Regions from separate parts of the Kribbella hippodromi genome, predicted to be linked through region 2. Evidence: predicted binding sites of a transcription regulator. Region 2 holds the regulator's gene; the other holds the start of a gene.

Region 1 (7,251 bases), on a different contig from region 2:
AGGCCTGCGGGAACGACAGCACCCGCCGGACCGCGAACTTCCGGTATCCCTGCCGTTCGAAGCTCTTCGCCATCGGCACGTTGCCGAAGTCCGTATCGGCGCGGATCTGCTCCGCGTCCGCAAGCTGATGCGTGAGCTCGGCCAGCAAATCGTCGATCAACCCCTTGCCCCGGTGCTCAGGCACAACCCCGAGGTACCCGACCACCGGACCACCCGCATTCGCCGACGGCATCTCGAACCCAACCAGCTCGCCGGCCTCGTCGTACGCGAGCCGCCAGAGCGTACGGTCACCAGGCATCGACTTGTAGATCGCCAGCTCTTCCCGCGCCGCCGCCTCGACGCCGACCCGCGCGATCTCCCGGGCCGTCGCGGCGTCCAGACTGCCCGCACTGACCTGCATGAACACCTTGACGAACGCCTCGTCGTCAGCCGGTTCGAAGCGCAGTCGCGTGGACCGCTTCGGCAACCCGTACTCGGGTTTCCACTCGTACCGCAGCCGGTCGGTCACCTCGGTCAACCCAGCCGCGACAGCTGCCCGCGTACGCTGATCGAGCGCCGCGACGGCCTCCGGATCGTTCTCCCAGTCGCTGTCCAGGAAGAAGTGGTACTCCGGCGGTTCGGCATCGGCCGGACGCGTTGTCAGCACATGCTCGATCAGCGCGGTCCACACCGGTACCGGGTCGCCGTCGCCGGCGTAGTACAGGCCATCGATGCTGTACGGGTGCTCTTCGCCGGGCATGCCCCACCAGATGGCGAGCGCCTGGATGCTGCCGTTCTCCTCGACGACCCAGCTCCAGTCGTGCCGGTAGTAGCCGGCGGCAACATACTCGTTGAACCGGTCGAAGGTGACGGTGTTGACGGACTGCTGCTCGATCAGAGCTGTGATGGTGTCGAGGTCGGCCTCGACGGTGTTGCGGATGGTCACGAATCCTCCAGCAGGAGGCGCGGGGGTCCGCTCAGTGCGAGCTGGCGGAGCGGGCCGGGCGCGCCGGGAAACAAGTCGGTGTACGCATCGGTCGCTCCTTCCACTCCGGAATCGTTCTCGCCGGGCGAGACTTTAATCCGCGCCAGGGGTCATAGTCCACCTGTTATTCACAGTTGGGATGACCCGTCACCGGCCTCGGCGGAGGATCCTCAGCGGTATGAGAACCCTCATCGCTGCCGTGACCCTGGCGACCACCGTCGCCTTCGGTTCCACGGCCTACGCCGCCCCCACCGCCCACCCCGCTCACAGTGCTGTCCAGCCCACGTCGTCGTCCATCCGCGCGATCGACACCTGTGCACTCAGCTCGCTGCCGTCGCAGGCCTCCGACACCCTCAAGCTCATCCACTCCGGCGGACCGTTCCCGTACCGCCAGGACGGCACCGTCTTCTCGAACCGGGAGGGCATCCTGCCGAGTCAATCGTCGGGGTACTACCACGAGTACACCGTGAAGACGCCGGGTTCGCCTGACCGTGGCGCCCGCCGGCTGATCGGTGGCGGCGCGAAGACCACGCCCGTGCACGTGTACTACACCGGCGACCACTACGCCTCGTTCTGCGAGGTCGACGAGAACAGCTGATCCACTGGCGGTAATGTCGTCGGCACGTTGAGTGATCACTTCTTGGACGGAAGGACGCTGCACCGATGCCGACTTCGCGCCTGCCGCACCGGACCGCGCGTTCGCTGACGGCCGGCCTGTTGCTGACCGCCGCCCTGCTCGCCTTCGGCCGGCCCACACCCGGACTGGCCGAAGCCGGACTGCCTGGAACCGGACTGGCCGGAGGTGAGCGGGCAACTGCTGGGCCGGCCGAGGCGAGTGGCGACCCGTTGAAGCTGACGAACGGGCTGTACGTCGATCCGGCCTCAGCCGCCGCCGCGTACGCGCGCCGCCACCCGGAGGACACCGCCCTTGCGTCGAAGATCGCGAGCCGACCATCGGCGCGATGGATCGGGAGCTGGAGCGGCGATGCGAAGGCGGCGGTCACGGCGTACACGACCGCGGCTGACCGGGCCGGGAAACTGCCGGTGCTGGTGACCGACAACCTGCCCGGCCGGCAGTGCGGGATCGGCGGCGGGGCAGCGACCGACGCCGCGTACCGGAACTGGATCACCGCGGTCTCGGACGGGATCGGCGCCCGGCCGGCGATCGTCGTCCTCGAACCGAACGCGCTCGCACGACTCGACTGTTACCCGGCGGCGCAGTGGGACGGGCGGATCGCGATGCTCAAGTACGCGGTGGGGCTGCTCGCCGCGAAGAACCCGAACACCTGGGCGTACCTCGATGCCGGCGCCGTCAGCTCCGCCGATCCGAAGGAGATCGCCCGCCGCCTCCGCCTCGCCGATGTCGGCAAGATCCGTGGTTTCGCACTGAACACGGCGGACTACTTCAGTACCGAACAGTCCACCGCCCGGGGCAACCAGATCCTCGCCGCGCTCGGCGGCGGTACGCACTTCGTGATCGACACCAGCCGCAACGGCAACGGCTCCGACGGCAGCGCCTGCAACCCACCCGCCCGCAAACTCGGCGCCCCACCCGCGGCAGCCCCCGCCCCCACCGACCTGCACCTCTGGCTCCGCACCCCCGGCGAATCCGACGGCCCCTGCGGCCTCACCCCCACCCTCCCCACCCGCACCTTCTCCCCCCTCCTCGCCCACCACCTCATCACCGGCACCTGACCGCCACCCCACAACAAGAGTGGATATCCACCGCTCTTGTGGGTCCTCCACCCGTATACCGGTGGAGAACCCACCACGCCGGTGGATATCCACTCTTGTGGTGCGGCGGGCATGCAAAAGGTCCCGGGCCGTGGGGCCCGGGACCTTTTGCTGTCGGACTACTGGATCAGAAGTCCATGCCGCCCATGTCGGGCGCGCCGCCCGGAGCGGCCGGAGCCTTCTCCGGCTTGTCGGCGATGACGGCCTCGGTGGTGAGGAACAGGGCCGCGATGGACGCCGCGTTCTGCAGCGCCGAGCGCGTCACCTTGGCCGGGTCGATGATGCCGGTGGCGATCAGGTCCACGTACTCACCGGTCGCGGCGTTCAGACCGTGACCCGGCTCGAGGTTGCGAACCTTCTCCACCACGACGCCACCCTCGAGGCCGGCGTTCACGGCGATCTGCTTCAGCGGGGCCTCGACGGCCTGGCGCACGATCTGCGCACCGGTCGCCTCGTCACCCTCGAGCTCCAGCTTCTCGAACGCCGCCACGGACGCCTGCAGCAGCGCGACGCCACCACCGGCGACGATGCCCTCCTCGACGGCCGCCTTCGCGTTGCGAACGGCGTCCTCGATGCGGTGCTTGCGCTCCTTCAGCTCGACCTCGGTGGCCGCGCCGACCTTGATCACCGCAACGCCACCGGCCAGCTTGGCCAGCCGCTCCTGCAGCTTCTCGCGGTCGTAGTCGGAGTCCGACTTCTCGATCTCGGCCCGGATCTGGTTCACCCGGCCGGCGATCTGGTCCGCGTCGCCCTCGCCCTCGACGATGGTCGTCTCGTCCTTGGTGACGACGATCTTGCGGGCCTGGCCGAGCAGCTCCAGATCGACCGAGTCCAGCTTCAGACCGACCTCCTCGGAGATCACCTCGCCGCCGGTGAGGACGGCGATGTCGACCAGCATGGCCTTGCGGCGGTCACCGAAGCCCGGCGCCTTGACGGCGACGGCCTTGAAGGTGCCCTTGATCTTGTTGACGACCAGGGTGGCCAGCGCCTCGCCCTCGATGTCCTCGGCGATGATGGCCAGCGGCTTGCCGGTCTGCATGACCTTCTCCAGCACCGGGACCAGGTCCTTGATGCTCGAGATCTTGCTGTTCACGATCAGGATGTACGGGTCGTCGAGGACCGCTTCCATCCGCTCCGTGTCGGTCACGAAGTACGGCGAGATGTAGCCCTTGTCGAAGCGCATACCCTCGGTGAGCTCGAGCTCGAGGCCGAAGGTGTTGCTCTCCTCGACGGTGATGACGCCTTCCTTGCCGACCTTGTCCATCGCCTCGGCGATGATCTGGCCGACCTGGTTGTCCGCCGCCGAGATGGACGCGGTCGACGCGATCTGCTCGCGGGTCTCGACGTCCTTGGCCAGCTTGAGCAGCTGCTCGCTGACCGCCTCGGTGGCCTTCTCGATGCCCTTCTTCAGGCCCATCGGGTTGGCGCCGGCGGCGACGTTGCGCAGCCCCTCGCGGACGAGGGCCTGGGCCAGCACGGTGGCGGTGGTCGTACCGTCACCCGCGACGTCGTCGGTCTTCTTGGCAACTTCCTTGACGAGCTCGGCCCCGATCTTCTCGTACGGGTCCTCGAGCTCGATCTCCTTGGCGATGGAGACGCCGTCGTTGGTGATCGTGGGGGCGCCCCACTTCTTCTCCAGCACGACGTTGCGGCCCTTCGGGCCGAGCGTCACCTTGACGGCGTCGGCGAGGGTGTTCATTCCCCGCTCGAGGCCGCGGCGCGCCTCTTCATCGAAAGCAATCAGCTTGGGCATTCTCCGCGAGTCCTCCCGCGTCGAGTCTTTGTGGTTCAGCCGGCTCCGATGCCCGCGACGGACGGCACCAGGTCGCGACGCTCATGTCCCGCCACGCTCCGGCACCTCATCGAGGCCGTCTTCTTGCGCACACTCCGGCGAGCCGAGCAGTTATCACTCTCACCCGTGGAGTGCTAACCAAGTATTAGCACTCGCCCCACCCGAGTGCAAGCCAGCCCCCAACCCAACCCCGGCGCGGGCCGCCCCGTCACGCGGTCAGCTGGGCGATCAGGTACTTGGGGGCGGTCAGCCGCCAGGCTTCGGTGATGAGTTCCTGGAGCTCGTCCGGATCGGCCTTGGCCAGGTCGATCTCCAGCCAGGCGAAGCGGCCGCCGGCCCAGGACGGGGTGAAGACGTCCGGATTCTCCGCGACCAGCGCCTCCTGCTCCTCGCGGAGCGCCTTCAGGTGCATCCGGACCTGATCCTGGGACAGGTACGCGAAGCTCTTGTTGCGGACCTTGAAGACCGGCTGCCCGGCCCAGCCCTCGTGCTCCTCCGCCCCCGGCAGACCATTCATCACCTTCACCACCGCCGCCACGTCCATACCCGGGACGCTAACCACCCCCACCGACAGTTTCCGGGCTCAGCCGGCCACAGTCATTGTCACCGTCGAGCCAGGCCGCAGCATCGTGCCCGGAGCGGGCGAGACACCGAGGATCGTTCCGCGCGGGTAGCCGGGCGATTTCCGCGACTCGTACTTCGCCTTCAGGCCGAGCGCGAGCAGCTCCGCGGCGTACGCCTGGCTCTCCAGCTTCGGCGCCTTGAGGTCGAGCACCTGATAACCGGGTACGCCGGCCTGGTCCTTCACGATCCGGATCGACGCCAGCAGTCGATCGACCTCCGCGGCACCGGTCGACGACTCAGCCCGGAACCAGACGCCCATCGACCGGATCACTACGGTTCCCGTACAGGTCCGCACTGACGACTGGGGCTGCGCCACCAAACAGACACCCCGCTGCCGTTCGGCGCGTACGCCGTCGATGATGAACGTCTCGTCGGCCTGGAATTCCGTACTGGGTGGGTCGTTGTGCACCGCGACGCTCTCGAGCCCGCTGCGACGGTAGGCGAAGCAGCACCGCGCGGCACTGGGATCGTCGATCTGTACGGTGTCCTGCTGCGGCGTACCGCACATGCTGCGGTTGGTGGGCCAGTCGGCCGGTACGGCGATCGCAGCATGCCCGAAGCCGACCAACCGGGTCGGCGGGGCAGCGGGAGCAACAGAGGCACGGGAGCCAAGCTGCACACCCACGCCGATCACAACAGCAGCGGCAACCACCACGGCCGTACCGCATGCTCCCAGCATGCGACGGCGCCGCCGGCGGGCACCTGTGTGTAGCGCCGCTAGTGGGGGCGCGCTGACAGCAGTCCGGTCGGCGGTGCGCTCCAGGAGCTGGGTCAGGTTCGATTCGTTCATTGGGATGCTCGCAGTTCTGCCAGATGTGAGTCCTTCGCCAGGGCCTTCACCGCACGGGACAGCCGGCTTTTGACGGTGCCGGTCGCCACACCGAGCGCTGATGCCATCTGCTGCTCACTCAAGTGCGCGTAGTACCGCAGGACGACAGCAGTGCGCTGGTCTGCCGGTAGCCGGTCGAGTGCCCGCATCACTGCATCGGTGTCGTCCACGACAGCCGTCTCGTCAGCACCAGCAGTCTCCGGAAGGGTCGCGGACGGCAGCTCACCGTGCCAGCGGCGCTTCCGCGCGGAGCGGAAGCAGTTGATCAGTACGCGGTGTACGTACGCATCCCGGTCCTCAGCCACCCGCACCCGGTTCCACTTGAGCAGACAGCGCTCCAGGGCCGTCTGGACCAGGTCCTCGGCCTCGGCCGGTCTGCACCCGAACAGAACCGCCGACCGGACCAGTGTGGGCCAGCGTGCGGTGACGTACTCAGCGAAGTCGTCCATGTCCCTCCTCACCCCTAGAGACAGGCTCGTGGGTCGTGGGGCTTCCACGGAAGTCGTCAGGGGCGGGTCAGGGGTGGGTCGGTGCCGATCCGGATGTGGTGCGGGGTGCTCAGACGGGACAGTAGAGCCATGACGAACTCCAACGCACCGTTCCAGAACCTCTCCGGCAAGATCCTCCGGCGGTCCGCCAACCAGCGGATGCTCTCGGGTGTCTCCGGTGGCATCGCCGAGTACCTGAACGTCGACGTGACGCTGGTACGGCTCGGCTGGGTCGGCCTGACGCTGATCACCGGTGGTGCCGCCATGATCGGGTACGCGGTCGCCTGGATCGTGATTCCCGAGTCCGACGGCAAGGCCGTGTGGCAGAACGTTCAGCAGTCGGTCAACCACCCGCAGAACACGACCGAGAACGACATCGCCTCCCGCATCTACGACGACACCAGCAACAACACCGGCACCAAGCCCCCGGCGGCGTGACAACCACTGCGCCGGCACCAGGCGCAGCACCCCTAGCCACCCAGGCGGGGTGACCACAGCAAGCGGTCACCCCGCTGCGGCTCACACGTTGAGCGCAGCGCTTCGCAGCACAGCGACAGCCTGATCAGGGTGGTCAGCGAAGATGCCCTGTAGCCCCAGTGCGGCGAACCGGGTGACTTCAGTAGCGAAATCAGTAGCAGTAGGCAGGAAGCGCCGCTCCGCCCGGAACGTCCACGCCTGTACGGCCAGTCCGGCGCGATGTGCCTGATCGACCAGTCGGGTCGGCTCCCCCAGACACCCGTCAGCAGTACGCGGAATCACCAGGTCCTTGTGCAGTGCGAGCACCTGCGCGTACGTGGCGATCTCCCGCAGGCCGGACGGT
Region 2 (7,251 bases):
CGCCCGCCGCCCGGGCGCCGCGCCGCACACCTCGCCTGCCGAGGGAGCGAGCTTGGCCCTCGAGCTGCAGGGTTGGCCCCTCATATTTTCAGGGGGCAACCCACCACCTGCGGGGGCAACCCCCCACTCACGGGCGCAACGTCGCGCTCGCGGAGCTAACCGACCACTCGCGGGTCAACCCTCCCGAACGCCCGCCGCCCGGGCGCCGTGCCGCACACCTCGCCTGCCGAGATAGCGAGCTTGGCCCTCGAGCTGCAGGGTTGACCCCTCACATTTTCAGGGGGCAACCCACCACCCGCGGGGGCAACCCTCCCAGCGCGCCGCCCTGCGGCTCGTGCGCCGTGCAGGCATCGTGAACCGCGCGGGCACCACGGACCGCGCGGGGGTGCAGCACGCGGGGATGGTGCTGTACGCGGGGTGGTGCGGACCGCTCGGTGGTGCGGCCCACGCGGGGCGTGCAGTACGCCGGGGGTGCAGTACATGGGCGCTGCAGTACACGGGTGCTGCGATACGTGGGGGTTGTTCGTGGTGCAGGCGGTCTCCGCCCCGTCACCGCTGGACGGGGGTGAACGTTAGTGGGCGCCGAAGGCGTCGCGGAGGCGGCCGAAGACGCTTTTGTGGGTGGCTTGGACTTGGCCTTGGGGGCGTTCCTCGTCGCGGGCGACGGCGAGTTGACGGAGCAGTTCGGCCTGGGCGTCGTCGAGTTTGGTGGGGGTTTCGACGATGACCTGGACGATCAGGTCGCCGCGCCCGGCGTGCCGCAGCCGCGGGACACCTCGCGCGGACAGCGTCTGCGTCGTCCCGGACTGCGTACCGGGCCGCACCTCGAGCGGCGTCGTCTCACCTTCGAGCGTCGGCAGATCGATCGTCGTACCGAGCGCGGCCGCCGTCATCGGCAGGGTGACCGTGCAGTGCAGGTCGTCGCCGTTCCGGGTGAAGATGTCGTGCGGCTCGACCTCGATCTCGACGTACAGGTCGCCGGCCGGGCCGCCGCCGGGACCGACCTCGCCCTGACCGGACAGCTGCACCCGCGTACCGCTGTCGACGCCGCCCGGGATCTTGACCGTGACGGTACGACGGGACCGGACACGACCGTCTCCGGAGCACTCGACGCACGGGTTGGGGATCGTGGTGCCGAAGCCGCGGCAGTTCGGGCACGGGCGCATGGTGCGTACCTCACCGAGGAACGACCGCTGCGTGTGCGTGACCTCGCCACGCCCGTGACAGATCTCGCAGGTGACCGGCTCGGACCCGGCGGCCGCGCCGGACCCGCTACAGGTCGGGCAGAGCACGGCGGTGTCGACCTTGAGCTCGCGGGTGGTCCCGAAGGCCGCCTCGGCGAGATCGATCCGGAGCGGGATGAGCGCGTCCTGACCGCGCCGGGTCCGCGGCCGCGGACCGCGGGTGGCGCCGCCGGTCTGGCCGAAGAACGCGTCCATGATGTCGGTGAACGTGAACGCCTGCCCGAAGCCCGCGCCGCCCGGCCCGCCGGCCGCGGAGGCGAACGGGTCGCCGCCGAGGTCGTGCATCTGCCGTTTCTGCGGATCGCTGAGCACCTGGAACGCGCGCCCGATCTCCTGGAACTTCTGGTGCGCGTCCTCGGAGTCGTTCACATCCGGGTGGTACTGGCGCGCCAGCTTGCGGTACGCCTTCTTGATTTCGTCCGCGGACGCGTCACGGCTGACGCCGAGGACGGCGTAGTAATCGGTGCTCATACTCCAGACCAGGGGGTTGGGAGGATCTTCAGCATATTCGTCTTCACTGTCAGGACTCGGCCAGGATCTGGCTGACATACCGGGCGACGGCACGCACCGCGCCCATCGTGCTCGGGTAGTCCATGTGGGTCGGGCCGACGATGCCGAGGGTGGCCAGCGCCTCCGACTTGGACCCGTACCCGGTCGCGACCACCGAGGTGGTGGCCAGCTCCTCGAACGGGTTCTCGTGCCCGATCCGGACCGTCAGGGTCTGCGGGTTGGTCGCCTCGCCGAGCAGCTTGAGCAGGATCACGTGCTCCTCCAGCGCTTCCAGCACCGGTTTCACGTTCCGCTCGAAGTCGTCGCCGTACCGGGTCAGGTTGGCGGCGCCGCCGACCGCGATCCGCTGCTCGCCCACCTCGTCGGTGAACGTCTCGAACAGCGTGGTGACGACCGCCGCGACCAGCGACCGGTCGCCCGGCGCGAACAACTCGGGTACGCCGGCCAGCACCGTCGCCGCGTCGGTCAGACGCTGCCCGGCGAGGGCGGTGTTCAACCGCGAGCGCAGGTCGGCGATCAGCTGCTCGTCGACGTCGTGCGGGTGCTCGACGATCCGCTGCTCGACCCGGCCGTTGCTGGTGATCAGGACGAGCAGCAGCCGCCGCGGGCTCATCGTGACGACCTCGATGTGCCGCACGCTCGACCGATTCAGCGACGGGTACTGCACGATCGCGACCTGGCGGGTGATCTGGGCGAGCAGCCGGACCGTACGGCGGACGACGTCGTCCAGGTCGACTGCTCCGGCCAGGAACGAGGTGATCGCCTTCTTCTCGGCGACCGACAGCGTCTTGACCGTGCTCAGCTTGTCCACGAACAGCCGGTACCCGGCGTCGGTCGGGATCCGGCCGGCGCTGGTGTGCGGCTGGGTGATGTACCCCTCTTCCTCCAGCGCGGCCATGTCGTTGCGGACGGTGGCCGGCGAGACGCCGAGGTTGTGCCGGTCGACCAGCGCCTTCGACCCGATCGGCTCATGGGTGGCCACGTAGTCCTCGACGATGGCGCGGAGCACATCCAGCTTGCGGTCGTCCAGCACGCGCACCACCCTCTCAGACGTCTCGACGGACCCTCGGGCTCAAGGGCCTTGGCACTCACAAGTTCGGAGTGCCAGTCTAGGCGGTCTCGGGCGACGCTCCCAACGGAACGGCCGCGGGGCGTGCCACAGTGCTCGCCACATCGAGCGGCTGATCCTGGATCGCCGAGTCGACGAACGACTCCAGCACGTCGAGTACGTGGTATGCCAACGCTCCGTCCGCGCGATGTGGCTCACCGTTGCGTACTGCCCGCGCCAGGTCCGCGACACCTACACCCCGGCCCGCACCGGCGTACCCGCCGGCAACCGGGACCTCGGTCCACTCGCGCCGCTCGGGGGTCACGATCTCCACCGTCCCGTCGAACGCGTTCGGGTCCGGCACGGACAGGCTGCCGTCCGTCCCGTGCACCTCGATCCGGGGCAGCCGCCCGGCCCAGACGTCGAACGACATCAGCACTGTGGTCAGAGCGCCCGACTCGTGCTCCAGCACCCCGGTGACATGCGTCGGCACCTCAACGTCGAACACGGTCCCGGCGCGTGGGCCGGTGTGGACCGTCCGCTGCTGTTTCGCCCGGCCCGCGCGGGCGGTGACCCGGACCACAGGTCCGAGCAGCGTCACGAGGCTGGTCACGTAGTACGGGCCCATGTCGAGGACCGGACCGCCGCCGGGGCGGTAGTAGAACTCGGGTGCCGGGTGCCACAGCTCGTGGCCGGGGGTGACCATGAACGCGGTCGCGGCGTGTGGGGTGCCGATGTCACCGCGGTCGATCGCCGCGCGAGCCGTCTGCGTACCGGTTCCGAGGACGGTGTCCGGTGCGCAGCCGATGCGCAGGTCGTTGGCGGCGGCGTACTTCAGCAGTGGTTCGGCTTCGGCGCGGTCCATGGCCAGTGGCTTCTCGCCGTACACGTGCTTGCCGGCCGCCAGCGCGGCCTGGTGCACTGCTGCATGCGCCGCGGGGATTGTCAGATTGATGACAATCTCAACGTTGTCAGCCGCGTACAACTCCTCCGGCGTCAGCGCGCGGATGCCGTCGTGCTCCGTCGCGATCGCCTCGGCGCGACTCCGATCCAGATCCGCAACCGCCACCACCTCGACACCCGGCAGCTTGTCCAGGTGGTCCAGATACGTGCCGGAGATGACGCCGGTCCCGACAATCCCGACCTTCGTCACCGCCCCCGCCCCGGCGCTCACCGCACCCGCCCCGTCGCCCTTCGCGGGGCCGGTCATTTGCTTGCCCACAGGAGGCCGCGCTCGATGATTGTGCGGACCTCGGGGGTTTCCAGGTCGTCCAATTTGTGGCCGACCGTGCAGACGAAGACCTTGCCTTCGCCCCAGGTGCGCGTCCAGATCACCGGCATCACCGCGCCCTCGATCCACGGGTAGTCCGGGTGCGCTTCGAACGTCGTCGTCGCGAGCACCCGGTTCGTCGGGTCGGCGTGGACGTAGTACTGCTCGGTGTGTACGTCGAAGTGCGCAATGTTGTCGACAATCGGATCGTCGGCAATGATGTCGACCCGATAGTCGGTGAACCCGTGCGGATGCGAGATGAACTGCCCGCCGGTGATGAAGCTGTAGTCCACGTTCTTCCGGAACGAGTCGGCGATCCCACCGTGCCACCCGGCAAACCCGGTACCGCGCCGGATCGCCGCCTCCAGCCCCTTGAAGTGGTCCGGCTCGATTTCGCTCATCGTCACGCACTGCACGATCAGGTCGACGCCGTCCAGGTCGAGGTACGCCTCGGTGCTTCCGGAGACGGTCACCTCGTAGCCGTTCTGCTCCAGGAACGGGATGAACAGGTCGGTCGCCTCGACCGGGGAATGCCCTTCCCAACCGCCTCGCACCACCACAGCACGTCGTGTCGTCACACCGGCCACCCTTCGAAAGTTTCGGAACCGCGATCGGAACACTTGCGACCTTAAGTCGGCCGAAGCAGGCCTGCCAACCACCAGGCCCAAGGAATGGGCGGTGAGGTGTCCGGCTCGGCGCGTACGGCGCCGCCGGTGCTCCGGCGCGGGCACTAGGCTCAAGGGATGGGCTGGAAGTTCTGGAAGCGCGAACCGAATCCGATGGACCCACAGGAACTGCTCGCGCGCGGCCACGAAGCCGGGTCGCGCCCGCAGGACGTGTTCCCCTCACCGGACGCCTCTCCGTCACCGGGCACCTCGCCTTCACCGGCCACCTCGCCTTCACCGGGCAGCTCGCCGTCGTCAGGCACCTTTCCGCCGCGGCCGCAGGACGTGTTGCCGGTCGGGTCGTTCGGGCTGACTGTGGAGGACGTGTTCTCGATCACCGGTCGTGGAACGGTCGCGACCGGCCGGATCCAGACCGGCACGGTGTCGGTCGGCGAGCAGCTGATCGTCAACCGGGACGGCCGGCCGCTGCTGCAGGTCGAGGTGACCGGGATCGAAATGTTCCGCAAGACCGTCAAGACCGCGAAGACCGGCGACAACGTCGGCCTGCTGCTCCGGGGCACCAAGCGCGACCAGGTCCTCAAGGGCGACGTCCTCAGCAAGTAGCAGTGTCAGCAAGTAGCAGCGTCAGCAAGAGCAGCGTCAGCAAGGAGCAGCGTCGGACGACCGCTTCCTCGGCTTCGCTTTCCGGCAAGTAGGGTCTGATCCATGAGCGCTTGGGCCGAAATCGGCGATCGCACCTGGGTCCGCCGGTACGACGAATGGGATCTGAACGTCGGCCTCGTCGTCGGCGCCGACGGTGCGCTGGTGATCGACACCCGCGCCACCACCGCCGAGGCCGAGCAGCTCCGCGAACACATCCGTGAGCTCACCGACCAGCCGGTCAAGTGGGTCGTCAACACGCACGCCCACTTCGATCATGTGGCCGGCAACAGCGTCTTCACCGACGCGACCGTCTACCTGCACGAGAACGCCGCCGCCGAGGAGAACCTGGCCGGAACCAGGTTCGCCGCCGCCAAGGTGATCGACCTCGGCGACCGCCGCGCGGAGCTGTTGCACGTCGGCAACGCGCATACCTCCGGCGACATCGTCATCGCCGTACCGGACGTGGACGTCTTCTTCGTCGGCGATCTGCTCGAGGAGTCGGCCCCGCCGTCGTACGGCCCCGACTCGTACCCGATGGAATGGCCGGACACGATCGAGGCAGTGGTCGGGATGATGACACCGGCCGTGAAGATCGTTCCGGGGCACGGTGCGGTGATCGACATCGAGTACGCGCGGGATCAGGCCATCGAGCTGGGCAAGGTCGCGAACACGATCTCGACCCTGCACCACGCCGGCACGTCCCTGGACGACGCGCTGAAGCACACCGAGGACTGGCCCTGGCCGGTCGACAAACTCCAGGACGCGATCCGCCGCGGCTACCAGGCACTCGGCACGCCCCAACGCCCAACTCTCCCCCTGCTCGGTCCCTAACTGAACCAATCCGTTGACACGGACTCCGCTCGTCGCGCAACTTGTTCGGTACGGACTTCGCCCGACCGGATGGGGTGGGACTTGTGGCCATCAGTCAACGGATCGAACAGACCGTTCACCCCGACGGACGAGTCGAGCTGACGGACCCGCAAGCACTCGCCACGAGTCCGTACGCGAACGCCGAACTCGCACCGACCCGGCTACCCGAGCGATCCTGGACGACGTACAACTACGCCGCCCTCTGGATGGGGATGGCGCACAACATCCCCAGCTACCTGCTCGCGTCCGGCCTGGTCGCGCTCGGGATGAACTGGCTGCAGGCGTTCCTCACCATCACGCTGGCGAACCTCATCGTCCTCGTTCCGCTGCTGCTGAACAGCCACGCCGGCACCAAGTACGGCATCCCGTTCCCGGTGTTCGCGCGCGCGTTCTACGGCGTCCGCGGCGCGAACTTCCCGGCGCTGTTGCGGGCCTTCATCGCCTGCGGCTGGTTCGGTATCCAGACCTGGATCGGCGGCCAGGCGATCTTCGTGATCGCCGGTGAACTGCTCGGCAAGAGCTGGACCGGCGCGTCCGCGATCGGCGGGCATCCGTGGACGATGTGGCTGAGTTTCGGGTTCTTCTGGCTGCTCCAGATGCTGCTGATCCTCCGCGGCATCGAAGGCCTGCGCCGGTTCGAGAACTGGGCCGCCCCGCTGGTCACGATCGCCTTCGTGGCGCTGATGGTGGCGGTGCTGGTGAAGGCCGGCGGCTTCGGGCCGATCCTGTCGCAGCCGTCGAAACTCGGCTGGGGCTCGGACTTCTGGAAGATCTTCCCACCGTCGCTGATGGGCATGATCGCGTTCTGGGCAACGCTTTCGCTGAACATGCCGGACTTCACCCGATTCGGGAAAGGCCAGCGGGCGCAGGTCTGGGGCCAGGTGATCGGCCTGCCCACGACGATGTCGTTCATCGCGCTGGTCTCGATCATCACCACCTCGGGTACGGTCGTGCTCTACGGGTCGGCGCTCTGGGATCCGGTCGAGCTCACCCGCCGGTTCGAGAACCCGGTGGTGGTGACGATCGGCCTGGTGATGGCGA

The links. The regulator HrcA, encoded in region 2, represses chaperone genes, less so after heat shock. The targets are predictions, from matches to a motif close to TTGGCACTCGNNNNNNNCGAGTGCCAA.
Region 1: groL (chaperonin GroEL) is a predicted target of HrcA. The motif match lies at 4,636-4,662, and genes of this name have one in related genera.

Annotation. Positions count from the first base shown of each region.
Region 1 is NZ_BAAAPH010000005.1:303,040-310,290, reverse strand. Features, by position in the region: gene ABD260_RS10305 (GNAT family N-acetyltransferase) at 1-925, opposite strand, end outside; gene ABD260_RS10300 (guanyl-specific ribonuclease) at 1,143-1,562, shown strand; gene ABD260_RS10295 (glycoside hydrolase family 6 protein) at 1,628-2,659, shown strand; gene groL (chaperonin GroEL) at 2,826-4,451, opposite strand; gene ABD260_RS10285 (MmcQ/YjbR family DNA-binding protein) at 4,699-5,034, opposite strand; gene ABD260_RS10280 (PASTA domain-containing protein) at 5,074-5,904, opposite strand; gene ABD260_RS10275 (SigE family RNA polymerase sigma factor) at 5,901-6,392, opposite strand; gene ABD260_RS10270 (PspC domain-containing protein) at 6,522-6,869, shown strand; gene ABD260_RS10265 (glycerophosphodiester phosphodiesterase) at 6,951-7,251, opposite strand, start outside.
Region 2 is NZ_BAAAPH010000012.1:58,145-65,395, reverse strand. Features, by position in the region: gene dnaJ (molecular chaperone DnaJ) at 573-1,715, opposite strand; gene hrcA (heat-inducible transcriptional repressor HrcA) at 1,765-2,787, opposite strand; gene ABD260_RS19415 (Gfo/Idh/MocA family protein) at 2,864-4,012, opposite strand; gene ABD260_RS19410 (ThuA domain-containing protein) at 4,009-4,650, opposite strand; gene ABD260_RS19405 (EF-Tu/IF-2/RF-3 family GTPase) at 4,816-5,301, shown strand; gene ABD260_RS19400 (MBL fold metallo-hydrolase) at 5,404-6,171, shown strand; gene ABD260_RS19395 (NCS1 family nucleobase:cation symporter-1) at 6,255-7,251, shown strand, end outside.